4 regions of the Paenibacillus sp. F024 genome follow, and region 1 is predicted to be linked to each of the others. Evidence: riboswitches for the same ligand, from Rfam matches in the RefSeq annotation. Region 1 holds a riboswitch; each other region holds the start of a gene.
What was found. A riboswitch is a leader RNA that binds a small molecule or an ion and turns the genes downstream of it on or off. The one in region 1 is predicted to bind cyclic di-GMP.
Positions count from the first base shown of each region.

Region 2: another riboswitch for cyclic di-GMP. It lies ahead of ACZYR9_RS16400 (S-layer homology domain-containing protein); the one in region 1 lies ahead of ACZYR9_RS08035 (methyl-accepting chemotaxis protein).
Region 3: another riboswitch for cyclic di-GMP. It lies ahead of ACZYR9_RS27065 (methyl-accepting chemotaxis protein); the one in region 1 lies ahead of ACZYR9_RS08035 (methyl-accepting chemotaxis protein).
Region 4: another riboswitch for cyclic di-GMP. It lies ahead of pelF (GT4 family glycosyltransferase PelF); the one in region 1 lies ahead of ACZYR9_RS08035 (methyl-accepting chemotaxis protein).

Region 1 is NZ_JBVASZ010000005.1:143,040-151,162, forward strand. Features, by position in the region: gene ACZYR9_RS08015 (hypothetical protein) at 1-818, shown strand, start outside; gene ACZYR9_RS08020 (hypothetical protein) at 829-2,019, shown strand; gene ACZYR9_RS08025 (hypothetical protein) at 2,046-3,563, shown strand; gene ACZYR9_RS08030 (chemotaxis protein CheW) at 3,684-4,145, opposite strand; gene ACZYR9_RS08035 (methyl-accepting chemotaxis protein) at 4,175-6,010, opposite strand; cyclic di-GMP riboswitch class I at 6,158-6,241, opposite strand; gene ACZYR9_RS08040 (helix-turn-helix transcriptional regulator) at 6,739-7,689, shown strand; gene ACZYR9_RS08045 (esterase-like activity of phytase family protein) at 7,791-8,123, opposite strand, start outside.
Region 2 is NZ_JBVASZ010000015.1:38,711-46,833, reverse strand. Features, by position in the region: gene ACZYR9_RS16420 (IclR family transcriptional regulator) at 1-660, shown strand, start outside; gene yraA (cysteine protease YraA) at 690-1,205, shown strand; partial or broken gene ACZYR9_RS16410 (aldo/keto reductase) at 1,236-2,035, shown strand; gene ACZYR9_RS16405 (cupin domain-containing protein) at 2,150-2,734, shown strand; cyclic di-GMP riboswitch class I at 2,809-2,896, shown strand; gene ACZYR9_RS16400 (S-layer homology domain-containing protein) at 2,948-4,531, shown strand; gene ACZYR9_RS16395 (S-layer homology domain-containing protein) at 4,724-7,201, opposite strand; gene ACZYR9_RS16390 (response regulator transcription factor) at 7,364-8,071, shown strand; gene ACZYR9_RS16385 (HAMP domain-containing sensor histidine kinase) at 8,068-8,123, shown strand, end outside.
Region 3 is NZ_JBVASZ010000072.1:290-6,117, forward strand. Features, by position in the region: gene ACZYR9_RS27055 (sigma-70 family RNA polymerase sigma factor) at 1-525, opposite strand, end outside; gene ACZYR9_RS27060 (HD-GYP domain-containing protein) at 560-1,528, opposite strand; gene ACZYR9_RS27065 (methyl-accepting chemotaxis protein) at 1,565-3,154, opposite strand; purine riboswitch at 3,367-3,471, opposite strand; cyclic di-GMP riboswitch class I at 3,525-3,607, opposite strand; gene ACZYR9_RS27070 (MASE4 domain-containing protein) at 3,992-5,828, opposite strand, start outside.
Region 4 is NZ_JBVASZ010000037.1:24,803-32,925, reverse strand. Features, by position in the region: gene ACZYR9_RS23670 (hypothetical protein) at 1-83, opposite strand, end outside; gene pelF (GT4 family glycosyltransferase PelF) at 114-1,877, opposite strand; cyclic di-GMP riboswitch class II at 1,911-1,994, opposite strand; gene ACZYR9_RS23660 (hypothetical protein) at 2,118-2,690, opposite strand; gene ACZYR9_RS23655 (hypothetical protein) at 2,716-3,111, opposite strand; gene ACZYR9_RS23650 (sensor histidine kinase) at 3,168-5,198, opposite strand; gene ACZYR9_RS23645 (response regulator) at 5,341-6,015, shown strand; gene ACZYR9_RS23640 (phosphatase PAP2 family protein) at 6,033-7,016, opposite strand; gene ACZYR9_RS23635 (hypothetical protein) at 7,354-8,123, opposite strand, start outside.

The DNA.
Region 1 (8,123 bases):
GAGCAGATGCTCCGTTAATCATCGGCGGGGGGATGACTCCGCTTGGGGAACCGTTATCCGCATGGATGGCCGGCGAGTTTAATCGTAACCTGGATGAGTATGATAAAGCCATTGATGCGGTATATAACCAAACGCACATTGGAGGATCTGGACTTCATCATCTTCTGGATGGTCAGCATACGGTATGGGGTGCGTTTGAAGCCGTCAGAGATGTGAGAACGGATGACTCACTCGTAACTGAAATGATGCAGGCAGGAGAGCATTTGCTTCGGGATACGGCCTCTAAGTCAGGAATAAACCCTTTGTTTTCACTAACGGAGGAGCAATACCGCAGTATCAGCGGATCGGTAAGTGAAATGGGCATTTCCAGAACCTTTTTAGCGGATGCGCTTACCTTTAACGGCAGTGAGCTGCTTGGGGGACTGGCAGGACTGACGGCTGCATTACTGCTTGGGAATAAACCGGATCCGTCACGGTTATCCCGCCTTTCCGGGGGCTTGTTGATTTCTTCTCTAGCCACCGCCAATCCGATCTTGCTTCCCATAGCTGCCGGGGGGATGGTTTACGGGGCGATGAAAAGCGGCAGTCCGGTTGAAGCGTTGAAGCAGAATGGTAAGGGTGCCTTGGTGTCCGGCAGCGCTTTGCTCGTTTCTTCACTTGTCGGAGGCCCTGTATGGATAGGATGCCTGGTTGGTTTGGCAACGGCTCTTTTGGTTTCGTATTCCATCGCTAACCCTAACGAAGCGTTTCAGCGAATGAAGCAGCTCGTTGAGCCGGCTGGGCGATTATATCGGAAAGTATCCCTTCAATTACCCTAAGGAGAACAGCATGAATAGCCTGCTTACTAAGATCGTTCAATTCGAAGCTTTTCAAAAAGTACATACCGATTTATCCGAGGTCAATGGTGAGACCATCCATCACATTATGACCTCATTTCAACGTGCGCTGCGAGAAAATCGCTTAGCTCTAGCGGCTTCTAAAAACAAAGATCAATTACGGGCTGCTCTGATGCAGGAGCAGCTGATCGTTCAAGCCCAGGCAAGCCGGTATTTAAGCATAACGGATGAATTTACGGAACGTCACAAAAATTTATGGAGGTTCAATTCCAAAGCTCCGGAAATTTTTTTCGAAACGGCCTATGATCAGCTTGCAAGCTACTTTCAAAGAAAAAAGAATCTGATGCACAGAAAGCTTGAAGCGGACAGCTCCTGGTACATCGGAATGAAAGATTCGGCTAAGAAGATGGGTTCTTTGGTCAATATGGCTGTAAAAGGAGCGAATCAGCTTTCGGAGAAGCTGGGCGGACAGAAGCTGACGGCCCATGAGAAAGTCATTGACGATAAATCCATCGTAGAATCGCTTATGGAAATGCATTTGCATCCGAACGACGTGGCTTTGGATATCGGACGCCTGCTGGATCATTGCAATAAAGTGTATGAGGAAGCATGGAAGAAAGAAATTACGGCCCAGCGGCCGGATCTGGAGCGCATTATTCCTCATATGCTCGTACACAAGGCAAGGGAAAATGTAGACCTCCGGTTTCATGTCGGAGCCGCCGAGCAAATGCTTATGGTATCCATTGGAACAACGGTAGCCAGTGTTCTCGCCTTGGCAGCGGGATGGCATACGTTAACCTGGGCCATTCTTACCGTCTTCCCCCCGATGGCCATATTTGTGGCGGCAATTACGGTAGTTACAGGCTTCCTCACAAAAGATAGTGCATTGAAGCAGAGGAAGAAGCAGATCGACGATGCGGTCAATCAGTACTATCATTACTTTTTGACCTATCTGGATGTCATCAAGCTAAAGGAGCTGGGGAACAGGTCATTGCGTGAGCATATTGTAGAAGCGGGAGAGACCATTATAGGAAAGACTGTCGCTCAATGGGAAACGGCTATACTGGGCGGGCTAAAAATAGAGCATTACAGGCAGTTAAATGCCGCATTTTCCAGACACCTGCTCTATATACAGGAGGCTCTTGATCAACTTTCCGAGCCGGATGCAGACGGACTTCGGTAATAAAAGTGAACGATGGGTGGAAGACGATGAACAACTTAGCGAAGGCAGTTCTTTTATTTGCTGCTATCTATTTGGCATTTCAGCTCCTGAGCTTTACGATCGCATTCATCTTGGATCACAGCTTGATCTTTACGATTTTGGCGGGCAGTGCTTATTTAGCGATCCGCTACAAAAACGAACTTATACAGACCCTGCCTATAGTAAAGAAATATTACACCCGAACGAAATCGTTTACACAATCGAAGCTGAAGCAAGCGGAAGATAAGATGGAAGTATTGTTTAGAAATATAGAGGAAAAACAAAATAATTTAATGGTATATATACGCGAGCGTGAGCAAATCGCTGCTGAACTGAAGGTGAAAAATGAGGAAATTAAGCAGCTTGAACAAATGCTTCGCGACCACCGCAATAGTTCTGGTCAAACCGATATCCTTCAACAGGATTTGCAAGCCAAGCTGAGGGAAGTAGAGCAGTTGAAAGCTTCCTATCGTGAAATGGAGGCCCAAATCGGTGACGCTGCGCAAAAGGTCGTAAAGCTGGAGCAGCAGCGTTTAAAGCTGTTGGATGAACGGAATCAGGCAGCGAAACAGCTGGACGAATTAACCGCGAAACTCCAAATGAACGAACATCGTAACCACCAGCTATCGGCTGAGGTGGAACGGTTGCGTGAGCGGCAGGAGAGGTTGGAGGCGCTGCTTGCAGGTTCAACCTCCAATGATGAAGTTAAACGGATTCAACATGAGATCGATATGCTGCGTACGCAGCGTGAAAGCATGGAATTCCAAATCAACGAATTAATTCATGAAAAACAAAATTTGGAAAACTACCGGATAGAGCTTGAAAGCACGTTAAACCATACTCATGAAGAGCTGGAGAAGAAAGCTCGGGAATTAGAAGCGGCCCGGGCGAATGAAGCTTTAGCTCAAAGTCAATTAGACCAGATCCATGTCATGCTGCGTGATAAAAATAAACAATTCACTCATCTTTCGGAACGGTTGCGTTATATCCAAGAGGAGAGCCAAGCGAAATTAGAGAGGGCCGGGAATAAAATCAAATCGTTAGCACAGAAAATCGATGAATTCATAGGGCTGGAGTTAAGAAGCCGGGAGGATGCCGAGGCCTTGATTCAATTAGCGGAAGAAAATAAAGTTCTCCAGGAGGAATTAATGAATGCGCGAGAGGCCCGTTCAATGGAGAAGGATATTTTACAAAAGGAATACATACCGCGGTTTGAAAAGATCTACCCGCATTGTGAATTCCACAAGGAGTTTTTTCATGATTTTATTCAATTGACAACGAAGGACCGGATCCAAGTGGAACGTGAAATTTGTCTTATGCATTATTGTCTAGCCGAGGTGGAATCGAAAAGACGCCCGAATACGGTCCACTCTGCCGTAGGGAATTTGCTGGAGATGCCATTCTCGTCTAAGGGAAGAATCTACTATCGGCATCATCAGAACCGGCTCTATATTTATCGGGTAAGCAAAACGGAAAAAGACCAAAAAGTAGTCATTCGATGGCTGCAAAACAGTTTACATGCCTGAGCTGCCGGAATATAAGGGCGGGAAAGCAGAAATAAGAAAGGAAGACATCGGCCTGTTAAGGCCGATGTCTTCAGGGGTTGTTGTACCGCGCTTGATGCAATTCATCCATCGCTTTACTCTTCATCTAGTAAAGACCTGGTGCCGCTTCACTTCCTCATCTTGAAGCAGCACTTTATCCAGCTTTAAAACGCCAACCAGATCGCCGCCGGTAATTCCGATGCCTACCAAAAGGCTGCCATTGACATGGCCGAAATGGTCCGGAGGAGGTTGGACATCCTCGAAGGTAGTGACTTTATTCACACTATCGACAATGATCCCCACCGTACCCTCTTGATGATGAACGACCATAATGCGGGTCGTCTTCGAAGCCTCCTTGTCCTGAAGCCGAAACAGGCTTCGAAGGCTGATGATCGGAACCACCTTTCCTCTTAGATGAATGACCCCTTTGACGTAGGATACCGCACTGGGAATGGGGGTAATGGTCTGCATCTTGATAATTTCGTGGATTTCCTGAATACGGATAGCGTATTGTTCACCGCCGATATGAAATTCCACGTACTTTTCCTGCTCAATGAACTGCATCAATCTGACCTCATTTTTTCTAAAAATCGTTATTTAATTTTAAAGACAGAGACGGATTCATTCAAGCCTTCGGCAAGCTGTGCAAGCGACTGCGATGTAGCGGCCGTTTCCTCCGAAGCTGCGGCAGCCTCCTGGCTGGCAGACGAGATGTTTTCAATGGAATGCATAACCTCATTGGACTGGGCGGCCTGTTCTTCGCATGCAGCTGCAATTTCCCCCGCCTTGAGCTCGGTTTTGCTGATCATGTCAATAATTCGATCAAACGCCTTTCCTGTCTCCTCGGATTGGCTTACCCCATCGGAAACGGCCGTTACACTTCTATGGGTGTTTTCCTGCATGCCTTTGATGATCGCCGTAATTTGTTTGGTTGCCTCGCCGCTGCGCTCGGCCAGCTTGCGCACTTCATCGGCTACAACCGCAAATCCTCTTCCCTGCTCTCCGGCGCGCGCCGCCTCAATGGCTGCGTTAAGGGCAAGCAAATTGGTTTGATCCGAGATATCGTCAATGACTTCAATAATCTCTCCGATTTTATTCGAATCTTCCTCTAACCGTGTCATATGCAGATTGACCTGATTCATGCTGGAGATGGAATTTTTGACAATATTTCCTCCATCGTGGGCGATGGCCGTCGTTTGGGCTGCTAATTCCGCGGCCACTTCGGCATTGGCGGCAACCGAATTAATGGCTGCAGACAGCTCGCTGAATAATTCCTGCATATTTTGGGCGGATTGGGCTTGCGCCGAGACTCTGCCGGCAATTTCATCCGTCGTTGCGGAAATTTGCTCCGATGCGGCAGCCACATTATGGGATGAGCTTACGACTCCCCCGATCAAGTCCCGCAGATTATGAACCATATGGTTCACCGATGCGGCTAGCTGTCCCAATTCATCCTTGGAATGAACTGTGATTTCTTCCGTCAGATTTCCGGCGGCGATTTGTTCCGTCGTAAGCATCAATTGCTTCAAAGGAGCCGTAATCGAACGAACGATCCACAACGCTAACATTACACCAATGACAATAGCGATGGCAATAACGGCAATGGTGGTATAGAGAATGCGCTTCGTGGCGTTGGCAATTTCCGACATCTCAATGGCGCCGATAATCTTCCAGCCGGTCAATGGATTAGTGACAAATACCGCCTTGGTGTCCATCCCGTTAAACTGAAATTCCACGGTTCCGGAATCGGATGCGTAAAGCTCGGACACATACGGCTCCGTGTTATCCGTACCCGGTTCAATTGTAGGATTGGTTACGTACTTGCGGTCCCTGTCCAGTATAAACACATACCCGTTCTGGCCGACTTTAATACTGTTCACTTGTTTGGCAAGGTCGGTCAAAACCAGGCTGCCGCCGACAACTCCCGTTTCATCGTCACTGGTTTTCGAAGGGTTCACGGCGATTTGATTATTCGTTGCGGAGAGGAACGGATCACTTACGATAGCCTTCCCTTTATTCTCCGTAGCTGTAATAAACCACGGTCTGGTCCGCGGATCGTAGCCCTCTATGGTCCTGTCGGGAGAAAAGATCATCACTCCGGTATTTGTTCCGAAATATACGACTTCATACTGGGGATTAATCGCCTTATAGGGCTCCAGAATGGCTCTAACCCGCGGGCTGGCCGTTCCATCCACCATTTCGCCCTTGATCTGCTGCGCCAAAAAATCCATGTCGGATAAGCTTTTGGAAATGAGGCTGGTAATTTGATCGTTTGCAGAGTTCACGCTTTGACTTGCGCTTTGCATAATTTGGTCTTCCACCTGCTGCCGCGCTTCCAGATAAGAAAACCAGCCGACGACGCTGCACGGCAGGATTAATATGACTAGAAATGCTGCAATTAAACGGGTTTGAATACTCATTTTCAACATGGGTGCACTGCCTCCTGAACGTAATGATTTGCGGGTTGTTTCCAAGTGGTCCGAGAATCAGATGCTGTGCTTTTCCTCCTCGAATGGAATCTGAACAAAAAAAAGAAGCTGCCCTTGACGAGGTGACGGGGCAGATTCTTGGTCCCCATTGGCGGCCCGGCTGCCATAACATGATGCTGTAGGCCCGCAGCTTTGCGTCCCTGCCTTTCGACAGATTTGCCTTTTTCAATTGGTATTGTTAGAAAATTCGAAAACAGAAAATTACAAAATTCGATAAAATATTTTATATTCCGACAGGCATCTTTTTCCATATTACACACATCGGTGGAAGAGATCAAGTAAAGAAAAGGTTAAAATTTTATTATAATCAGTTATAGCAAGAGTCTTAAGTTCTATTTTAAAAGGAGGTTTATGGAAAGTATTGACCATGATCTAATTGCGAACGCATATTCGAGACAGCCTCATGTCACATGGGAATGATATCCTCTATTGGAAAGTAGTTATCTTGACTTTTCGGAGGGTATCGATGACCAATAAAACAGATAAAATTCAGATCGACATCTTAACCATTTTACTGCAGCTTGGGCTGAATACGGACATCATTCGTAACCTACCGCAAGAGCAGACTAACAACCGATGAAAATTGCGACCTAGGAAGGAAGTTCCCTTGTATTAGAAGAATAAGTAATATACAGGAAAATAGTACTAGATGATTAAGGGGGATGAGCATGATCGACAAAGTCATCCGCATGTTCACCATTATCAACGCCATTCAGGCAAATCCCGGCATTTCGGCATCCGATCTGGCACTCAAAAGTAATGTGAACATTAGAACGATATACCGGGACTTGGATACACTTAGCCTGATCGCCCCGGTTACCAATGACGGGCGGGGAACAGGCTACCGTTTTATGGGTAAATTTTTTCTTTATCCGCTCAATTTCACGGAGCAGGAGGCGCTTGTATTCTCGCTGCTGCCTTCCGTACTGGACAAAGATAAGCTCCCGCCCGGATTTGACACGGCTTACGATAAGGTCATGGCTACCCATTTAAAGGAGAAGTCCAGGCAAAACCGGTTGGTCGAAAACTTGGCCGATATCATCCAAATGGGGACGCCGGCGTATCGCAAAGAAAGCCCGAACTTTCTTCAACCGATCATTGAGGCGATTTTGGAACAGAAAACGATCGATACCATCTACCACACGCAGTACAGGGATGAAACCACCATACGGAAAATAGACCCTTATTATTTGGTGCCCCGTGACCAACGTTTTTATCTGATCGGCTTTTGTCACTTGAAGCAGGCGATTCGCACCTTCCGGATCAGCCGGTTTCAAAAGGTGGAGGTGACGAATCTCTCCTACGACAAAGGAGATTTTAACATCAAGCAATACTTGAAAAATACGTGGACCATTGACCGCGGCGATAAGAATATAACGTTTAAAGTCAGGTTCGCCCCGGAGGTTGCACGATACATCAAAGAAGAGGAGTTATTCGTGCATCCCCGTATGAAGGATCAGAAGGATGGCAGCTTGATCTTTGAGGTTACGGTAAACAACGAAAAGGAGTTCGTCAACTGGATTCTTCAATACGGCCCCAATGCGGAGATATTGGAGCCCAAATCGGTGAGGGAAAGCTTGAAGCAGCAGCTGAGCCTTTGGGTTGAGATGTACAAGTAAGCAGAGACAATTGGCGAATCGTCTCAAGGGTCGACCGCAGCTTCCCGATCGATGAAAATAAACGAACCCGGCAGGCCGGGTTCGTTTATTTATGCAATCGATTACTTCAGCGTATAAGGCAGCTTGAAAGTCCACAGTTCGGTGCCGTTGTCCGGCGATGTGCTGTCCACACCGAAATCGTTGTCGTTGACGAGGACAAGGGTACTGCCGTTCACAAGCGACAAGCCTTCTATTTTCTCGTACGGATAGCCGAATGCTGCCGCATCGAGAACGGTGCGTTTGGCGGGCGGCAGGATGCCGGTTGCTTTCAAATCCTCTATCGACATTTGCTCCAGCGTTTTGCCGGCGTTCTTCTCCTCATCGTACCTGCCGAGGATATTCGTCGCATTGGAAAGGTCAATGGAATAGATGCGTTTCAACTGCGCTTTGTCGCC
Region 2 (8,123 bases), on a different contig from region 1:
ATCGAAAAATTGAAGTTGAATCAGAGTACCGCTTATCGTCTGGTAAGCACGTTGGAGCAAAATCATCTCATTGAAAAAAACAAAGAAAATGGATACGTTGTATCCGATCTTCTGATTTCGAAGCTTCTGGAAAAAAATCAGCAAAAGCACGACTACTTCCTATGGCGATCCGTTTCCTTTATGGAAAAGTTGAGTAACGAAACCGGGGAAACGACGTATATAGGGATGCTTCATGGGACGGAAATGATCATCACACAAGCCGTACCAGGAAAATATGCAACGCGAACCCATCATGAAATCGGTGATCGCCTTCCCCTTCATACGGATGCGATTGGGAAATGTCTTTTAGCTTTTCTAGACAAGGAAGAGCAAACACGGATTATTGAAAAATTATCTTTTGTTAGAAAGACGGAGCATACCATTACGTCCTCTGATTTATTTTATGAAGAATTAAATCGTATTCAATTGAACGGGTATTCCATGGACAATGAAGAGGGAGAAACCGGCGTCCGCTGTATAGGTGCTCCGATTCACAAAGGGAAGCAAGTCATTGCCGCCATTGCTTTGACCGGTCCTTCGGTACGGTTGAGCAAAGAAAAGGACACAACTCATATTGAGTTGGTTAAAGCGTGCGCGAAAGCAATTTCGGATACACTCTGATTATTTTAGAAAAGCAGGAGGAATTCTAAATGGGGAAAAAAATAGCTGCTGTTATCACCGATTTGTTTGAGGATGTGGAGTTCACGGATCCTGCCAAAGCATTCGAAGCTGCAGGCCACGAGATTGTGACGATTGGACCGGAATCAGGCAAAGAGATTACCGGTAAACATGGTGAAAAGCTTACTTTAAATAAAGGGATCGGCGATGTCAATCCCACTGATTTCGATGCGCTGCTAATTCCTGGCGGATTTTCGCCTGACTTGCTGCGTGAGGATGATCGGTTTGGAGAATTTGCTAAAGCGTTTATTCAGGAGGGCAAACCGGTTTTCGCCATTTGCCACGGCCCGCAAGTGCTGATCGACACGAATCTGCTGAAGGGCGTCGATATCACCGGCTATCGTTCCATTCGCAACGACTTGAAAAATGCCGGCGCAAACTACAAAGATGAAGAAGTCGTCGTCAGCCGCAACATCGTAACGAGCCGTACTCCGGACGATCTTCCGGCATTCAATCGTGAATCCTTGAAGCTGCTGGGCAACGCTTGATTATTTAATTAAATTGGGAGGGATAATCGTATGAATTTTGTTACCTTAAACAATGGTTTGCAAATGCCTCAACTCGGGTTCGGCGTTTGGCAGGTAGAAGATGATGCAGCTGAAGCGGCGGTTTCCAAAGCGCTTGAAGTAGGTTACACATCTATTGACACTGCGATGATTTATAAGAATGAAAAAGGTGTCGGCAGAGCGATTCAACAATCGGCTGATCCTCGTGAAAAGCTGTTTATTACGACAAAAGTCTGGAACAGCGATCAAGGCTACGATAACACCTTGCGCGCATTTGATGAAAGTCTTGAAAGATTGGGGCTCGATTATATTGACTTGTATTTAATCCACTGGCCTACTCCTCAATATGATCAGTACATTGATACTTATAAAGCCATGGAAAAGCTGTATCGTGAAGGGCGCGCCAAAGCGATCGGCGTATGCAACTTCGATATTGAGCATTTGGAACGCTTGCTTAAGGAATGTGAAGTGAAGCCTGTTTTAAACCAAGTGGAGTGCCACCCATACCTTGCCCAGAATGAGTTGAAGGATTTTTGCGGCAAACATGATATTTTTGTGGAGGCGATGTGCTAAAAGATGAAGCGGTCCTGAAGATTGCCGAAGCTCATGGCAAAACGCCGGCTCAAGCAGTACTGCGCTGGCACTTGCAAAACAACTCCATCGTAATCCCGAAATCCGTGACGCCATCACGAATCGAAGAGAATTTTAATGTATTTGATTTTGAGCTGACTGCCAATGATATGGCAGAGATCAACAAGCTGAACCGCGACCGGCGCAAGGGTCCAAAGCCAAGCGAAATGAATATGCGATAAAACGAGTAAATAAAAACTTATCTTTGCTCGTCTCATGCCTCAAGTAAGACGGTTGTACCGTACTTATTTGGGGCATGTCCGTTTTTGCGAATGCCCAAAGGAGAGTGTGATTGTATGTGTAACCCGTCATCGAACGATTCCTTGTTCAATAGTGAAGATTCTGCAATTGAAGTTTCAGCCTATCGTTTTGAAGATGATGGAACGATACCGAACCATCCTTACTTTCCTGTTCTCGTGTACCGTGACCCCTTTAAAGGACAAACGGACATGATTCAAGACACATTTCATAAAAATCATTGGACAAACAGCTGGATCAACGGCGTGTTCGGTTACCATCATTTTCACAGCAATGTTCATGAGGTGTTGGCCATCCGCGCAGGCCGGGGGAAAGTACAGATTGGCGGGGAACAGGGCGCGATCCTTGAGGTTTCGACGGGCGATGTCATCATTCTCCCAGCAGGAACGGGGCACAAACGGATTGAGGCAAGCGATGACTTCTCGGTCATTGGCGCTTATCCCAACGGTGTTTCTTATGATTTACATACAAAAGCAGACTACAAATTGCGCGCGAGCATTAAAAACGTTGCTCGTCCGGATACGGATCCTGTCTTCGGAAGCGAAGGACCTCTGTTAAAGGAATGGAATAAAAAATCCGAACCGTACTATCGACAAACACAACCATCTCACCGGATCACATGAGGTTTTGGAAAATTTTACTTTCGTTTCATCATTACATCCTGTATACTGCATTTATCTACAAAATAATACATGATTATACTTTTGGGCAAACCGGTTGAAAAGCCGGGACGCAATGGCATGGGTCGTCGATTTCCACTGGGAAATACCGATTGCCAGTCCGCATTCTATTGTGTGCCCCCAATCAAACCTCCTTGTATAAAGGTGGTTTTTATTTTGTCGATCATACATTATGAGAAACAGCGAGGTTATGAACACATGAAGAAATCGATGAAGCTGTTGTTATCGCTGCACGCAGCAATCACCCTCGGAGCGGCAAGCTTGCCTGTACAAAAGGCATATGCGGACAGTCAAGGGCCAAGCGTCCCTTTCCCGGATGTGAAGTTGCACTGGTCGGCTGACAGCGTCGCTTGGGCGGTCGGCAAAAAGGTTGTCAGCGGCTATGAGGACGGGACGTTCAAGCCTGATCAACCGGTGACGGAGGCCGAGTTTTTGTCCATGCTCATTCATGGCTACAAGCCTGAAATCAAAAGTGGTTCTGCCGACTGGGCGGGGCCTTATTATCAGCTGTCTTCATCGCTGAATTATCCCGTGGACGCGCAAAATATCAACGCACGCAGCGAGCCGATCACGCGTATCCGCGTGGCGGAGCTGATCGCCTCGACGCAAGGCATGCATTATGACGGCGATGACGCCATTCGGTATATGTACGGCAAAGGTCTTGCTCAAGGGGAGGCCGACCAGCCGACGATAGCCGGATTTAACGGCTCTAAGACGCTCACGCGTGCCGAGGCCGTGCAGTTCATTAAGAACCTGTCCGAGCACGGATTAGGGGAGCTTCTTGCAAGGCCGGAACAAAGTTCCGATACGAGTGTGCTGCCGGTTGTACCTAGCGGAGACGCGGATGCCGGAGCAGAAGCCGATCAAGCTCATAGCGGCTCCGTCGTACACACGAATGATTCCGCCGTTGACAATACGCCCGTTTTAAAGCTTGATGACAAGCCTATCACTTTCAAAACGAAGCCGGTTATACAGGACGGAACCGTGTATTTTCCGATTCAAGAAGTATGCGCCGCGTTTGGGCTCGGCTACAAGGAAAATAGCGACGGCAGCGTAACAACGAGGAATTATAACGAAACGAACACGTTCAGAGACGGCGGAGACTATTTCGTTCATTATAATCCGGAGGGGGCGATTGTCCAGGAAGAAGACATCCCTCTGGACGGGCAAAAGCCGATGAAGAAAATAAACGGCGTCTTTATGATGCCGGAAGAATCTTTAGACCACCTCTGGTTTGCTGTGAAAAATGAAGCGACAAGGTTCGGCGGCATGATGACGGTGACCAACGGCCAAGTGGATCATAGCGAACTGAAGTTTATTAGGTATAAACAATTTGTGCTCAGAGATATGGAAAACATGGACGGTACAAACAGGCATCCGGTTAATAATGATTCGCCGTTTGACGACCTTGGTAAAATACAAAGAACGATATGGGTGAAGGAGTCTGCCTTGCCGCGCATAGGAACTAGTGTGTACGCAACCTGGAGATGGAATTCCAAAGACAGCCTTTATTATCAATTTAAAGAGATCAAGTTTACCGGGAAGATCGTCAATGGTGTCGCTAAGGGAACACTAAGCTTTGAAGGCGATATTACATATTATCAAGAAAACGATCGCTTAGAGCAGTTAAAGCCCGAGGAGCTGCAAGATATTGAATTGCCGTACGAAAACGGCGACATCAAAATGACATGGAACGATGCGTTGAACTTGTTTGCAAAAAACAAGATCCATCTTCCCTAAGTAACGTCATTGTCTGCATAAAGAAGCCCGCGGCCGCACAACCGCAGGCTTCTTTATTGTGCTACTTGCTTGCTTAAGGGCAGATTGACATCATTGAATCAATATAAAAAATGCCGTCCATTAGTACGGAAAATACAGGTTATATTCGAGATATTATAAATAAGTTTTCAAACTGAGCTCCATAGCCGCTATTTAATCCAAGGATTCCAACAGATTCTTGATCTCGGGATTCAAGTTGAGGGCGTTCCGGATGACCGTCAAAGCTTCCGCACGTGTGGAGTTCACTTTTGGATCAAATTTTCCGTCATTTCTACCGGAGATGATTCCGGCTTCAGCTGCAGTCTTCATTGCGTCTGCTGCATAGGAATCGTTCAGGTCAGCGAAGTTACCCTTGGATTTATCTAGCGATACACCGTTCATGTTCACGATGCGGGACAGAATGATGACAATCTCTTCGCGGGAGATCGGTTTATTAGGTTGGAATGTACCGTCACCATAACCGCCGATTACCCCGGCCGCTGCAAATTGATCGATAGCCTCATATGCCCAGTGATGGCTTACATCGTTGAGCGTTACTTGCTTAGTTCCACTTACCGGGAAAATTCGAGACAGGATCGATACAAACTCAGCGCGAGTAATTTCTTGGTTCGGCTTTACTGTGCCATCTTCATAGCCTTGAATGAAGTTCATCTTAAGAAAGGACTCCATTGTCTTCTCGGCCCAGTGACCTTTAACGTCTGTTGGCTCTTGAACCGGAGTCGGGGATGTGTTAGCTTCTTCAACTTTAGACTGAATGTTTTTTATAACACGGGTGTCCGCCTTAACGACATCAGATTGAAAAATATCAATTGTAGGCGTCTTCTCAGGTTTAATTTGTACAGTTGGTTCAGCCGGAGTTGGCGCAGGAGCAGGGGTCGTTGTAATTGTAGAACCATTGCTCGAGCCTGAAGAACGCTCTATGACGCTGATCAGGATATCAACGTGTCGGCCGCCATAAGTTGCAGTGACTACCGTAGAACCATTGGCTATACCCTTCACTACACCCGCTTTAGAAACTTGTGCGATACCCGTATTAGCCGAGGTCCATTCGATATCACTTGGAAGAATTTGAGCTGTCGTGGTGTCAGAGCAGGTTACTGTCACAATAGTGGATTTGGCTGTACCTCTTTGAACCGTCAGATTGTTCGGGTTAGCTCTGAGCAAGGGTTCTATCGGTGTAGGTACCCCGACATTGTCCGAAGATATAATGGACAAATCTGAATGCAGGTCATTCCCTGTCTGTGCTTGATAAATGCTGAAATTGTCAAAGGCTTCGCCTTTCCATATCCAATGCGCGTGTTCTTTGCTGATATAGTGATTGAAGTCCACTGTATTTCCAGTATTCTGCACAAACTCGTTTGTGATCATGAGTCCATCCTCATTGGCTCTGATGTTGTTATTGCGCAATTCGTTGTTTCTTGTGTCGAAGGCGAAATTGATTTCACCGTAACCGAGATGCTTCGAATTATTTTCTATTAACTCGTTCTCTTTAATGATGCAATCCTCCGTCCCCCCACGATTTTCGTCATAGCCGCCCAGTGTAATGCCTGCCGCCCGGTTATGATAAATACGGTTGCGCGAAACCTCCACTTTTGAAGTCATACCCCCGGCATGCTCGCTAGCCAGTTCAATCCCGTAGTCGTTGTCGTGTATATCGTTGTTCATGATCGTTACAGCTTTGCCGCCGTCCACGTATATACCGGCTGCCGAGTATTCATCCCCGTAGGCTGGATTGCCAAAAGAGGAGATATTGTATACGCGGTTTTCCGCTATCATGCCGTTTCTTGCCTGATCATGGGCAGGGTTCGGCGCGGTGCCCTCAAACCCGATGACGTCGATGCCGATATTGTTGTTATCGTGGACTGTGTTCTGCAGGATACGGAATCCGTCGACATTTCCATTAATCGCCATCGCTTCGCTGGCTCCCAGCTTCAGGTTGTACAACTCATTTTGGATAATGGCAAGATGCTGCAGCGGCTTTGCTGCGTTGCCGTAAACTGCAATGCCATGCGCATTTCCACCGCCTTCCCCAAGACCTGCATCCGTCCCCATATCGTGGATGCGGTTTCTGACCATTTCAATATTGCTGCCGCTACCGCTCACACGGATGCCGATGGGGGTAGTAGCGGCGCTATCCGTGCGATAATGGCTTATTTCAAGGCCTTCCACACGTACATAGCTGGCATTGTCGATGCTGATGGCGCTGTCTGCTTGCTGCCTGCCCGTGCCGTCCAGTATTGCCGTTTGTCCCTCTGCGTTTCGCAAGGTGATGTAGCCCTGGGCTGGTGATCCTGATTTTGCAATGCTTACGGTTTGGTAATAGCTTCCCTCAAGAAGGAATACAGTGCCGCCGGGTTCGACCAACTCGATCGCTTTCTGGATGCTGGCGAGTGGCGCATTCATAGTGCCAGGATTTGTATCGTTTCCTTGCGGTGACACATAGTAATCCCTTGCCGGTGCTCCACTCACGGTGGTCGCCGCAATGGCCATAGCAGACGGAGTCGACGCGTGCTCCGCAGCAGAAGCCGTATTGTCACTAGGATACGCCGTGCTGCTTGCGTAAATAGCGCTTGCCGACAGTAGTGTGAGGAAGCACCCCCTGAGTATGTTACATTTTATTTTTTTGCTCATTATTTTCGCATCCTTCGCTTGAGTTTTTTACCTTCAAATTCATTTTAGTGGATCAAGCTTTCCCGATACATAGCGTAATCTTAATATTACCTTATTTTCACCCTTGGCAAAGAAATGAAGGTATAATGATTACGATCAGAATGGCAAAATGGAGGTCCGGTCATGTCGCATACGATTCTAGTCGTGGATGATGAGAAGGAAATCGTTGAGGTTCTTAAGTTATATTTCGAAAAGGAAGGCTATCAGGTCATCGATGCGGGTAACGGTCGTGAGGCGCTGCAGGTGCTGCAAGAGCAGGTTGTTGATTTGGTTGTGATGGACATCATGATGCCGGACATGGATGGGCTGCAAGCCATCCGTCAAATTCGACGCACTAGGCAGCTGCCGGTGATCCTGCTATCGGCCAAAGGCCAAGATTATGACAAAATACTCGGGCTCGGTATGGGCGCGGACGATTATATGACGAAACCTTTTAATCCTCTTGAGGTTGTTGCACGCGTTCAGGCCCAGCTGCGGAGGACATACAACTGGAATGCCGTCCCGACTTCGGTAACGGCAGCATCCCCGATCACGATCGGCAGCTTGACGCTGGATCCAGTGAGCTGCAGCGTTTCCCGCGAAGGTGCGGAGGTCACACTCACCTCAACCGAATTCCGCATGCTGAAGCATTTCATGGAGCACCCGGGACGCGTATTTACCAAACGGCAGCTTTATGAAGCAGTATGGGGCGACATGTATGCAGGCGATAGCAACACCATTATGGTCTGCATCAGCAAACTGCGGGACAAAATCGACGACCCCGCCCAGCCTTATTTAGTCACCATTCGCGGGCTCGGCTATAAATTTGTTAAGAGGATGGGATCTGTGTGAACAGACAGATTACAAAACCGGCAAGCGTCCGCGGTATGATGGTCCGCCACTA
Region 3 (5,828 bases), on a different contig from region 1:
GTGTAAATCAGCGATCTCCTTATAGACCAATCCATCGAGCAACCCCATTACCGCTGACCTTTCCAAATGCGTTAAATGCGTTTTTATCGTGTCAAACAGTTCCTTATCTCTTGCCTGCTTCATAAACACGTCTTCCGCCGAAGGCGTAAAGTTGGGGATAAGTTCATATCGGCTGATCTTTTCCTGTTCGCTAAATGGCGTTTCGTCCAAGGACAAGCATTGGTTTAAAACCTGTTGTTTTTTTCTTAAGGCTGCTTTTACGGCGTTGATAATATAATGCTTGATGTGTAATTTGGCGAAGCCGGAAAACGCCATGCCTTTAGCAGGGTTATATTTTTTACATGCGATAAATAAGCCGATACAACCGGCTTGATTCATGTCAGCCGGCATGAGACCTGGTGCATAATACTTCTTGCTGCAACAATAAATCATCGGAAGATAACGACTTAGCAGAGAGTTGAATGCGAGCTGATCGCCTTGATTTACGCAGGCAACCAGATCGGAATCCGTAAATTCATCCATCATTGAAGTCATCCCCTCAGTTCTTATGTTGATTTTTTTATTTGCAACCGGATATCATGATCGTCGGACGGTCCGCTAAGGAGATTTCTTCTCCAGTAGCCAGGATGCGAACAACCGGTCTTTGCATATGGCTGGTGATTTTGGTGACGATCGCTTCTTCCCCATGCTGCAAAATGACTTTGGTCCCGGGAGAGTATGCGGGAACCGCACTTACAAAGGCTTGTACAATTTCGGTGCTGTAGGAAATACTGCTTGATGCCATCACCATCTCCATGACTTCGTGAGGCGGCAGCTCATTCGATTGATTCTCGTACAAATTGCAAACAGCACATATTTGGGCATACGGATGGAATGCCTCCCCGCGAATTGCCCGTGGGAATCCCTGCCCATCCAATTTTTCATGATGCTGGAATGCGATATGTGCAGATAATAAACTGATTTCACGAATTCCCCGCAAGATAGAGAATCCGGCCTCCGGATGCTCCTTTTCCTCCACAGCTTTCGCCTTTCCAATATCATGCATCAGGCATCCCAACGCGAGATCACGCAGCATGAGCTCGTTATAGCCGAGATTCTTCCCTACTTGCAAGGATAGTATGGCTACATTCACCGCATGAGCATATGGTCTTAGCGCCTCTGACAACGTTGTAGAAGGTACGGGTAATATCAGGGGCCGGCTTTGAATTTCCTTGATCAGACGTCCGGTACCTTGCAGCAATTTGATCGTAGGTAAAGGTTTCTTTGATTTAACGGCATCAAAAGCCTCTTGAACCCATTGTACAATGTCCATCCATGACGGAACATCCATCATCTCTTCCAGTGTAATGCCCTTGGACTCAGCATCCTCCACAATCAAATTCCGGATGCCGATATGCACAAGTCTTTCCAAATATTTAGGATGAATGGTCTGGTTCGCAGAAAGCAGCATACGGCGTTGACTGTCATATACCGGCTTTGCCAACTGCATGGTTCTCTCGTCGTATTGAGTGATTGGAATCAATCTCACGGCGTTCATTTCCCCTTCTACAATAATTGAACGAATCTATTTCACTTTGAAAGTGGATACGGCATGATTCAACTCATCTGCCAATCCGGCAAGGGATTGAGCTGTCGCTGCGGTTTCCTCCGAAGCTGCCGCCGCTTCTTCCGTTGAGGCGGAGATGCTTTCGATTGAAGTGAGCACCTCCGAAGATTGAGCCGCCTGTTCTTCGCTCGCCGCGGCGATTTCCGCCGCCTTGTGGGCGGATTCATTGACCATTTTGATGATACTCTCAAAAGCTTCACCGGTTTTTTGGGACGAAATAACGCCCTCTCCTACCGCTTTCACGCTTTGACGGGTATTGTTCTGCATTCCTTTAATGATCGATGAAATTTGCTTGGTCGCTTCGCTGCTGCGCTCAGCCAATTTGCGCACTTCATCCGCAACCACGGCAAACCCCCGACCCTGGTCTCCGGCGCGTGCGGCCTCAATCGCCGCGTTCAAAGCCAGAAGATTGGTCTGCTCTGCAATGTCGTCAATGACATCAATAATTTCCCCAATTTTATTCGAATCATCTTCGAGACGCGACATCTGCTGATTCACCAGCTGCATCCCTTCAATTGAAGTACGAACCACTTGGCCGCCTTCCTGCGCAATTCCCACCGTGCTGTTGGACAATTCGGATGCCTGCTCCGCAGCCCGAGCCACAGCGTTAATGGCGTTAGACAATTCTTTGAATAATTCGTTCATCGTTTGAGTATCTTTGGCCTGACTCGTGGTCCCGCCGGCAATCTCCTCGGTCGTCGCCGATATTTGCTGGGATGCGGCTGCAACGCTTTCCGCCGAAGTCATGATCCCGCCGACGGTCGTTCTTAAGCTCAACACCATTTTATTGATCGATTCCGCCAACAGCCCTATCTCGTCTTTCGTATGGATATCCGACGTTTCTCTAAGATCGCCTCCCGCTACTCTTTCAACTAAACCCACCACACGGTTCAAAGGTCGCGCGATCATTTGAGAGATGAAATAACCGAAGCCAATACTTATAAGCAGTGAGACAAGGATAATCGCAAGTGTAATCGTTCGGGAGTTTGCGTAGGTAGCATTGGCTTCCACATTGGCCCTTTCCGCTATCCTGACATTATGGATAATTAAATCCTGCAATATATTTTCCGCTTGGTCACCGGCTTTTCTAAACTCGGGAGCAGTTCTTAAATATTCTTGAACATCACCGGCATGAGCGGATTGTATCGCGTGATCCAATAAGTTATTGTAGGCCTGCCATGCGGGATCAAATTTCTTAAATATTTCCTCCGCTTGTGGGTCCAACCCGGTTTTGCTGTACTTATCGATATTTGCGTCAATTTGTGTTATTAGCTCATTGATCGTTTGTTCATAATTTTTTTTAGCCTCGGGTGTATTCGCAACAAAGTTCATATCCCGGATATTTACTCTAATGCGTTGATATAAAATTTGTGAAGCCGAAAGATCATGGATCGGTATTAGACGATCATTGTATGTGGTCGTGATCTCGTCATTCAATTTACCCATGTTATTTAAACCAAACCATCCGACAAATATTAAAATGATTCCAATCAACACAAATGCTGAAATTAATTTCACCGACGTTCTTAAATTATAAAACCACTTCAAAATAAGTGACCCCTTTTCCAATAAGTACTGTTTTAATCCATTGTGCTCGACGCTTATCGCGTTTCCCCCCCTGAAATCCGATTCCGCCAGTGATGTCCCTCTATTAAAAATAAAAAACCCGATAATCCGTTCCCGCTCAGGAGAAATCAATTCATCGAGTAAACACCAGAAGACATACGTAATGTTAAGAAAGCTTGTCCTATTTAAACAAACTGCGCAAGTTATCCCCTCGTAGTCCAGCCATTTCCGGCGGCCGGGTAGAGACCATGCAGGCCGATGATTCCTGCAGTTATACGAGTTTTTCTAAATGGTTCATGGCTTGTAATGAAAATGGACACAAAAAAGGACCCCAAAGGGCCCAGTTCTACCCATTGGCAACCCGGCTGTCATAGCTTTCGCCTTAGACCCGTGGCTTTGCGCCCTTATCTTTCAATAAGTTTGCCTTTATCAACTTGTATGAAAATAGAATCATAAACGAAGAACAAAAAATAGGCACTAAATACCATGTCCAAAGTTACACGTTATCATAATAAATGTCAATAAACTATAGTATCTTGTTGAAAAATGTACAAAAATTTCATGGCTATTTCGGGAACAATGATTTGCCATGAACCGGATTCCATGGCATTCACAACTCCGGTGAATGTACTGTTTTTAGGTGCATTAATATCGACTAATGACTTGACCCTTATTTTTTTATATCTATGATAGTCCTACTAGATTTTTATACAGGTAGACAAGTCGCTGACCACAACGTTTTCTTGAGGACAACATCCTTTAAAATACAAAAAAATGGTAATGACTCTCAAAAAGCCATTACCCCTATGTTCGAACGTTCTAACCTGACCCGCCATTGCGCTGCTCCACTGCATGATCGAATTCGATTTCCGGGAGCACTACGGTAAAGACAGAGCCTTTGCCATGTTCTGATTCAAAGACGAGCTTCCCGTTATGCGCTTCCACGATTTCCTTTACAATCGATAGCCCTAATCCCGTGCCTCCGATTTTGCGTCTATCGCTATTATCCACCCTATAAAACTTGGAAAAAAGCTTATCCTTCGATTCTTCCGGTATACCGAGGCCATAGTCTCTCACCTCTATAAATACCTGCTCGTGGACTGTACTTAATTGGATATCGATTTTGTCTCTCCCCGGGGAGTATTTGATGGCGTTGCTGATTAAATTATCAAATACTTGGTGAAGCCGGTCTTGATCCCCGAGAATCCAAACAGGAGCCTCGATAACCGACAGCTCGATTTGAAAGCCGCTGTTCCCCTGCCAACGCTGTACAATGTCGTTTAGGAAGAGCCTTAAATCCATCGGTTCAAATTCAAATGTCTGCTTGCCCGATTCTATCCGCTGAATATCCAGGAAATCGTTAATCAGAACAGAAAGACGGGTCGTTTCCTTATGTACCGTCGTTAAATATTTTCTCTGACGTTCGGGCTGCAGCTCCCGGCTCAGCATCAGTTCAACAAACCCCAATATGCTTGTGAGCGGAGTCCGCAGCTCATGGGATACCACACTGACAAATTCATTTTTGATCTGCTCAATTTTCTCTTCCTCCGTCCGATCGCGGAAAACAAAAATGTACACTCTTTTATAGGAGCTTGACCCAGACTCATGTGTTGCGAGCACGTACACTTCAAAGTGCCTCATCTTTTGTCCCGATTCCAGAAGCAGCCGCTCCTTAAACTCCTTATCCGGACGCTGCAGCCATTCGATGATCTTGGCCTCAATCAGGGGTCTGTTCGTCTTAAGAAGCTCGTTCATGCGCGTATTCGCAAATATGATTCCTGCAGAAGCATCATACAGCATTTTGCCTTCCTGAACGGTTTCCATGATGTGTTGGATATGCGTTTTTTCCTGTGTCAGCTGCAGGTTTAAATCGATCAGTTCCGATGCCTGCTTCATTCGCTGCTCATTGGTTGCAGCCGCTAAAGAATAAAGGCTTCTTAGCTCATACAGCATGGTGCCCAATACAATCCCCGCCGAAAAGAAGCTTGTCAGCCGCGCCACATACCATCCTGAGCTGTACCTGGCTCCGGCAAACAGAGTCAACGTCACGTCGACCAGAAATGCGAAGACCGCAACATTCAGCCATAATGTGAGTACGGTTTTCCCGCGCTTTACCCAAAACAAGGCGGCACAGGCTGCTGCGTTCAACAGCCAGACCGAGGGACCTACACCCGATGTAATAAGAATATTGAAGTTGCCCTGCTCAATAATTTTCGGCAGGTGGTCATCGAAGCGGAAAGCAGCCAACGCCAGCAAGAAAACAATCAGAACAACCAGCACGAACATAAATCCCGCCAAATAACGCGCACGCCGCTGCGAAAGCTGCGTTTCACCTAATCTAGCATCGACCAGCATATAAGCAATGATGAACATAGGAAACCCGCCGTGCCAAAACACCCACAGCCAAACGGCCGTTTGTGTTCCGGCACCAAGCAATCCCGTTTCGTTGAACACACCGGGAAATGAAAGGATATGAGGGATTGTGATAAGCGCTGAAAATAAGTAAGCCGAAGCAAGAACGCTGAGGGAAGGCTTCCGGCTCACAAGGAATTCCGTAAACAGCACGTAGGCGGTTACCAAATCAAGGATCAGCACACCCGTAATATAAGCCGGAAGAAAAGGCTGTATCGTCGGCCAGGCCATTCGGGCCCACGGC
Region 4 (8,123 bases), on a different contig from region 1:
TGCTTCCACTGCTCATTTTCAGCGATCAGCTGTTTAAGCTCGTCCTCCGCGTCGGATATCAATTTCTTATATAACGTATCCACAATCCATTGACCTCCCAGGTCCAGCGATCGTTATGCGGTTTGCTTACCACCGTTCGTTTTCTTCATTGCACCCAGCTGCATCAGCAGCTTCATCCTCTCCAGCTCCATCCGCGCATGCTCATGATCTCCAAGCTTTTCATGACACGCCGCAATTTCCCCGATCAACACGGGGGTAAACACTGCCGCAGGCTGCATATTGACGGCTGAACGAAACTGGGCCGCCGCCTCTTTGTAATAACCCCGCGACATTAAAATATACGCTTGCTCTGCATGAAGCTTTTGAAGCTGCTCAAGAGATAATCCCGGGGCCGCAGCGGTGTTTTCGTGTGCATAAACAGACAGCTTGATATAGCTTTTCAAATGATTCTCCAGCACTTTATCCAGCGTCAGAAACCTCATCGCCCGTTCCCTTGCCCGTTCACCCAATGCGCTCCTCAACTCGGAATTGTTCAGCAGAAGGGTGATTTTATCGGCCAGCTCCTCGCTTTTTCCCGGGGTCACGACAAAGCCCGTATCTCCCAGAGCCTCCTTTATGCCTCCTACATCCGTGGCCACCACGGGTTTGGCCGTCATCATCCCCTCCACGACGGCATAAGGGAAGGCTTCCGTCACACTTGACAGGGCAATAACATCTGCGCTGTGATAAGCCGCCGTCATATCCTGAGTATGCCCGGCAAAAATGACCGTCTCCGTCAAATCGAGCTGATCCCGCAGAGCGATGCATTCCTCATAGTATTCCTGTACGGCTACGCTTCCGTGAATGACAAACCGGACATCCGGGATCTTCCTCTTGACTGCAGAGGCAGCGCGGATCAGTGTTAATATGTCCTTGTAGGGATCAATACGTGCCACTGTAACGACCGTCGGATGCTCATTTTTCGTCATCGGAGCCACGCTGAAAACATGTTCGTCCACACCGTTATAAATAACATTAATTTTGCTCGGCTCCACTCCGAGCCTGGACTCCCAACGCGTATTATATTCGCATACCGGAGAGACCTGATCGGCATAGGTGTAATTCAGACTCACGATCGAGGATACCAGCCGGATCAAAAACGTATTTAAAAAGGCGGATAACCCTCTTTTGGATAATGACAAATACTGCTCTCGCAGGTAAACTCCATGCTCGGTTAACAGCAATGGCGTTTTATGCTCCAGTTTTGCCAGCACGGCCGGGATACCGCAAAAGGCCGCAGCCGAGGAATGGGAAACATGAACTTTGGGAATGGGATTGTTCAAAATATTAAAAAAGCGGTAAATCCAGCCAAGACTTTGAATCAAGCCGTAAATATCGGGCTCCGGCAAATGAGTGCGCTGATCCTTGCAAGACGATAAGATGATCTCCTTATAAACGTCCCAAGTGATTTCGGACTTAAAGCTTTCCTTATATTCGTAATGGCCGAAATATTGATTCATTTCATAGAGGATTTGACCAAAACGGAGCGGATTTTTGTCCAAGCTGATAATCTCTTTAATCAAATCGGTGAATAGAGGAATAAACTTTTCTTTCACAACTTTGTGAACCGTTCTTTTTTTGGAAAGGTAAACCTGTGAGAATGGAATGTTCAAATGCTCGCAGGGCTCCTCAGTACCCCATAGGGGCATTTGGGTTACCTGCGTATTGGGAGGCTGCTTGAATTGAGGAGTAATGAACGGGTCAGCCACCACACTGAAAATGACGTAATCCACCATCTTCAGCTTTTGGACCAAAATATCGCACCAGGTGCTGACACCGCCTTGAAAATAGGGGTAAGTTCCTTCCGTTGAAAGCATGACTGTGAGCTTGTTATTCATTATGGACACCGTCCCATCGTAAAATCCTCACGAAGATCAAATGGCCGGTTGCACTAATAGCTCTGTCTGCTCCAAGTGCCCATATAAAGAGTAGACTTCAACGCTTCCATTCCTATTTAGTTAGGAGTCGTATGACGAACCAAGTCGAACCAAATTATTCCGATACAATATGTATCTCACGAATCATATTTTTTGTCAAGTCATCAATTCATCCAATGAATAGTTCAAAAGAACTGAACCTTAAGTCTCACTTTCTTCCGACTTCCTCATATGCAGAATAAGCTCCACGAGAAGGTTGGACTGCTCGGCTTTTTCAATCAACTCCATCGTAATCAGGTCGCCTTTTGCGATCAGCTGCTTGCCTTCCTGATCAATCAAATCTTTGCCCGTTCTTTTCCCTACGATATAGCTTTTCTTTAATCTGTCAGGCTCGGATAGCTCGTCCATATCCTCTTTTTGGATTCGCGGGTGGCCCTCCAATGCTTTCTCCACTTCATTTTGCAGCATGCCTAGCATCTGCTTTATGATAACAATCTCCTGCTGAACCATTGCGATTTTTTTCTCGCGCTCCCTTTTTTTTCGTTGGTAGCTTTCGTTTAAAGCCAGCATATCCGCTTCGTTCTGTCCTTGCAGCAAGAGCACCGAGGCTTTGGTTCTCTTTCGGAGCAAAGCGATATATTCTTTATCCGCTTCGGGAAGCGGAGGCCCATGCTTAAAAGAAACCAGCCTTGCAAGCAATTTACCGTGCCGCAGCCTCTCTTCTTCTATGAGCTGCAGAAGATCGGGATACGTTTCACACTCGTTTGAATCCATTGCCAGTCCCTCCTTTGGCACTGCTCTAATACTCAGCCATCGCTTTACGGATCAGGTTCAATGCCTCCTCCAAAACACTCTTCAGGCTTTCCAGCTTCTTATATTTTTCGAGCAGCAGCTGTTCGTGCAGCATGTCTTCTTCTCGCAATTGCTTCAGCAAGGCATATAACTTTTTCGCGCATTCATCTTGACATACCAGCAGCAAAGAGGCGGCCTCTTTTTCAGGAGCATTCTTCCGGTCGGATAGGCATTGCTCTTCGATCTGCCGGATCTCTTCCATTAACGTCCGATTACGCGCTTTCCAGTCTTCCAGCTCGGCTTTCAGTCTTGTCTGCTCCGATTCGATAGGACATCCCTCCGGTTTCGCGCACCTGAATTCCAGATTAAGAACTGCTACATATGTATGCCGCCCTATAACCAAAAAGACCGTCCCCGGGGGACGGCCTCAACAATCAAGAGATAGAATGATACCAGGGTTTACTGTGCCTGATAATGACCCGATGACTCCATCGTCTCCACCGGCATCCGGATATAAAAACAGAGCCTGCCCTCTTCCGACTGGGAGACGCGGATTTCTCCTCCGTGCAATTGGATAATTTCCCTGCAGACGGCCAGTCCGATGCCGCTCCCAACCTCAGGCGAGCCCTCCTTATAAAACCGTTCGAACATTCTCTCCAGCGTCTGTTCGTCAAGCCGATTCGCGTCGTTTTCGAAGACCATTTCAAGCATCCTCCCGTCCATTCGATAGGACAGACTCATCCTATGTCCGGGAAGTGTAAATTTTAAAGCGTTGGATACCAAATTATCAATCAAGCGCTCGATCAAAAAAAGGTCTCCCCTCACGATCAGCATGTCCCCCTCGAACAGCTCATCGAGCGGCTTGTGCGACCATTGGAATCCGCTTGCCCGAATCACCGGTTCCGTCCGTTTATATAAAAACCGCATCAGATCGATCGCTTTTATGAAAACGGGTGAAAAACGCATTTCTTTTTCCTGAAAGCTGGCGAGGTCGTTTAAATTTTGCGCCAGCTTGATCGCCCATTCCGATTGCTGTTCAATCACCGACAGGTCCCGTAAACCCTCCGGGGGCACATAAGCCTCCAACTGCTTTGCCCGTTGGCGAATAAGAGCGATTGGCGCTCTCAAATCGTGGGCGATATTGTGCATAAGACGAGCGTTCGCATGATGCGATTCGGTCAACTGCCTTGTGCGCTCCGTTATCTTACGCTCAAGCCCTTCATTGGAGGCTGCCAGCCGCAGAGTCAAAGCCTCCGACTCCTGCTTTAAAGCCACATAGCGTCTTATGGTGACACCCATTTGGGACACCAGATAAACGAAAAAGCCGGCGTAAACCCATTCCTCCGACGTCAGAGGAGCGGCCAAATAATAGAAGGTATCGTTGATGAGAGCAAGCAGTGCGACCGCAAGCGCGATCAGTCCGGAACGCGCTCCCATTCTCCCGTGCCGAATGGCTGCCGGATAAACCTTGCACAGCACAAAGAGAACGGCGCAGGCCGCCACGGCCGCGTGCACGACCATCCATTGAGTAAAAAACGAGCTTGGCGCAGCCAGAACAATAACCGCAAAGACAGCTTCAAGACCGCGAATCGAGTTGATCGCAAGCCGTGAATATTCCTGAGGATACATGGCCCGATAATAATGAGAAAATAAACATATGGCGGCGATTTCATTCAGGTATTCCAGCTTCACCTGCCAAGCCCAGCTTAAGCCGGGGAACCAGTCAGCCACAAGTGCCTCGCCAAGAAAAAACATACGGAGGGCAAAACAAATCGATAATGCCCCCAGAAACAATGTAGAGCGTTCAGGAAGATACATCGCTGCAAAAGCAAGATAAAACAATCCCATCATAAGCAGCGCGCCGGCGCTGGCATACTCCCGCAGCATATCGCGTTGAAAGGATGCTTCGAGCGCGGGCCCGCTCCCAATGGAAAGCCCCTTCCAGATCCCGCCTTTGCGTTGAGCAAAATTGGAAACCTGAATATCAAGCTGGAGTTCCCGCTCGAAGGCTGCAAAATGAACCCGCTCTACGGTTTCCCTCGGAACAGACGAGCCGCTGCTTGTCCCTACAACACCTACCGTCCTCAGCTTCTTTCCATTCACCCACACCGTATACGAGGAAGCTACGGGCTCAATCAGCAAGCCGAGCGTCTGACCCTCATCATCCGGATGCAGTCTGATAGACAGACGGTATGTCCCAAAACCGCTGCCTCCATTCAAACCTGGTAAGGCATGCAGGTATTCCCAGCTTCGCGGCACCTCAATAAACACGGCACGATCCATCGGAATCCGTTCATACGGGTAGATCAGCTGTCCCGGGACAAAAATCCATTGGCCCTGAAGAGGAGTCATCCGGTTAGAAGAGGAAAGAGGCGTAGAACTCAAATCAGCCGTTCCCTTCTCAATAGACGGGGGCGCTTCATGTGCCGCCGGGGAACACCCTGTCAGCAGAATAAGGCAAGCCGCCATGACGATAAATATTCCTCTCAACCTTACACCTCTTGGAAACTAAATTTTTGTATTCTCTCGGGCAATTTAATATACAGGCTGTTGGAGCAAATGGTACAATATAAGGACTTAACCTAAAAAGAGGAGGGACATCGTCCAAAGCCTCTGGCAAAGGACTTGTCATATGCCCTATAAAGCAAAAATACTGTTGGCCGAGGATCAACAATTAATGCTTGATAGTGTACAGCAGCTCTTGAAAGCAAACCCCCGATACACCATTCTAGCTGCCGTCAACAACGGCCGGCAGGCTCTCCAGTTCCTCGAAACCCATTCGGAACAGCCTGATTTGTGTCTGTTGGATATCCAAATGCCCGAGCTCGACGGAATCGATTGTGCCAGGCTTATTAGAAAACGCTATCCATCGGTCAAAATAGCCCTTCTTACCTCCTATCACAGCGAATTCTATATGGAGCAAGGGCTGATCTCGGGGGTTAACGGATACATTTTGAAGGATATCCATAATGACGCCTTTGACCGGGCGCTGCAGTTGCTGCTGGACGGCCAATTTGTAGCTCCGTCTGGGCTAATGGACTTTTTGTCGGTCCGCCTTAAGATGCTTACGGAAATGGAGCAAAAAAGCAATATTCGTTTTACGACGGAATTGTTATCCCGTTCGCTTGACGACAAAGACATCGAAATCGTCCGGTTCATCTGGCTTGGATGGACCAACCGGATGATAGCGGATGAACTTTACATAAGCGAAGGAACGGTAAAAAACTATATCTCGCGCATTTATCGCAAGCTTCAAATCAACAATCGAGCCGAGCTGATGCATCTCCTTAGGAACTTGTCCAAATAACGCCATGGGTACAAGCACTAGTGATTCGGGAAGGCGCCTCTCTCATTGACGTGCCCTGACGATGAGGACCCCGCAGAATAACGCAAGCTCGCTGCAGCACGTTTTTGTGTCCAAACCCTAAGCAGCGATGGAGATGCTGCGGTGACCAGCAGAGCCAGAATAATGCCCGCGAGCACATCAATGCCGTAATGAAGCCTGAGATACATCGTGGCCATTAGAATGAGCATCGTCACGGGCGCGTACAACCAGGCCCATACTCTGCAAAACCTCCATACCTGAATCAGCATAACGACTGCCGTACCGGTATGCAAACTGGGGAAAACGTCCGCATGGGGCTGCCGCTCCGACATCATTACGGTAAGGCCGCCTACTTCCGTCTCAAACGAATACGTATAAAGAGGCCCATAAGCAGGTACGAACATGTAAGTGATATAGCCGATATAAAACGTCAGCAGTACGGCAGTAGTATATTCCAAAGCCGCTTTCTTTCCGTATATCATCATGAGCACAATCGTACTGAAGATCAGGATAAACCAGGATAAATAAGCGGCGCTTAAAATCGCGGTCAAAGGCTTGGAGATGATGGCCTCCATCCAAACCGCCGGCTGCTTGCCAAAAAACAGGAGATGGTCCCAATTCAGCAATGCCTCATCATAAGTCGGAAGCTCCTTGGCTTTTATAAAGTAAACTACCGCTTCAAAGGTCACCAGCATAACAAAAAACGATGCCAAAATCCGAAATAACAGCTTCGCATGACTACCCCAGCGCCGAAGACGCATAGGGATCCAAAGCCCAATAGCTAACAACACCAAACAAGACAAGATGCTTTTTTCGATGATCCCTGCCGTGACAATCAGATGACGCACTCCAACCAGAAACTGCCCCGGGGGCAGCCCGAAAGCATACAGACCGACCATCACGAAAATCATGGTCAGACTTACGAGCTCGTGCAATTCCAATGCCGATATGAATCTTGCCATATGATTTTGCTTATGCAGCATGTCAGCCGTTCCCCCGCCACTCGTTACATTTTGTATCAAATCAACTACAATAGTATCATAGAAATCTGCTTACACAAATCAATTTTAGGTTAAAAAAAGCGCATTTTATTTTCGCCACCCGCAGCATGCCATGTGGATAACCTCTCTTGTGGATATGTTAACATTTCACAGAAATCCTTTACACAGAATTCATAAGCGCATGTTGATTCTGTGTATATCCTTGTGGATAATAATGACTGCCTCCGTCAAACAAAGAAGACGTGCTTTGGAATCATGCGTTATCCAAAGACACGTCTTTTTATTTGTATTCCTTTTAACCGATATCGTAGCGATTACCTTAATTGATCGAAGCTTCGTAAATGTAGATCATTGCCCCTGATACCCCGTGAATTTTAATATAGGTGGCATTGGCATTTACATCAGTGGTATATTCGTTGTTAAGCCCATTCACATTGAGTTCAACGCTGCCCATCGTTTTAAAATCGCGATCAAGATATTCCAGCCCTACACTGTGATTGTATCCGTCAGAAACACCCATTAGGAATTTCATCTGGCCTAACCCATTGCATCCGCAAACTCCCAATTCGGAAAGCTTGTAGATAATGTAGCCCTCCCCCGTAAGAATGTTGGCCGAAGTATGCTCCCGCTTGTCATAAGCCTCACTCAGATTAGTCGCATCCTTGGATAATGCCGGTGGCGTCGTGCCCGGTATCGGTGTCGGTACCGGTGTCGGTGTAGAAGGCGCTCCTGTAGTTGCAGAGATTTCATAAATATACAAGGCCGCTTGCGAAATACCGTTCATTTTCAGATACAGCGCATTGGACGGAACCGACGCGGTATAAGTGTCTTTATGACCATTCATCTCCAAAATGCCGTTTCCAATTACATTAAAGCTGCTATCCAGGTATTCTACTTTCACCGGATAGGCATGGCCGGTGCTCGTGCCAAGCAGATATTGTGCTTTTACATTGGAACTAAGCCCCAGATCGGCTAGCTTGTAAATAATGTAGCCGTCGGCAGTGAATATATTAGCCGAGGTGTGATCCCGCCCATCATAAGCATGGTCCAGATTGTTAGCATTTTTAGACAACCCGGGCATCTTAATGG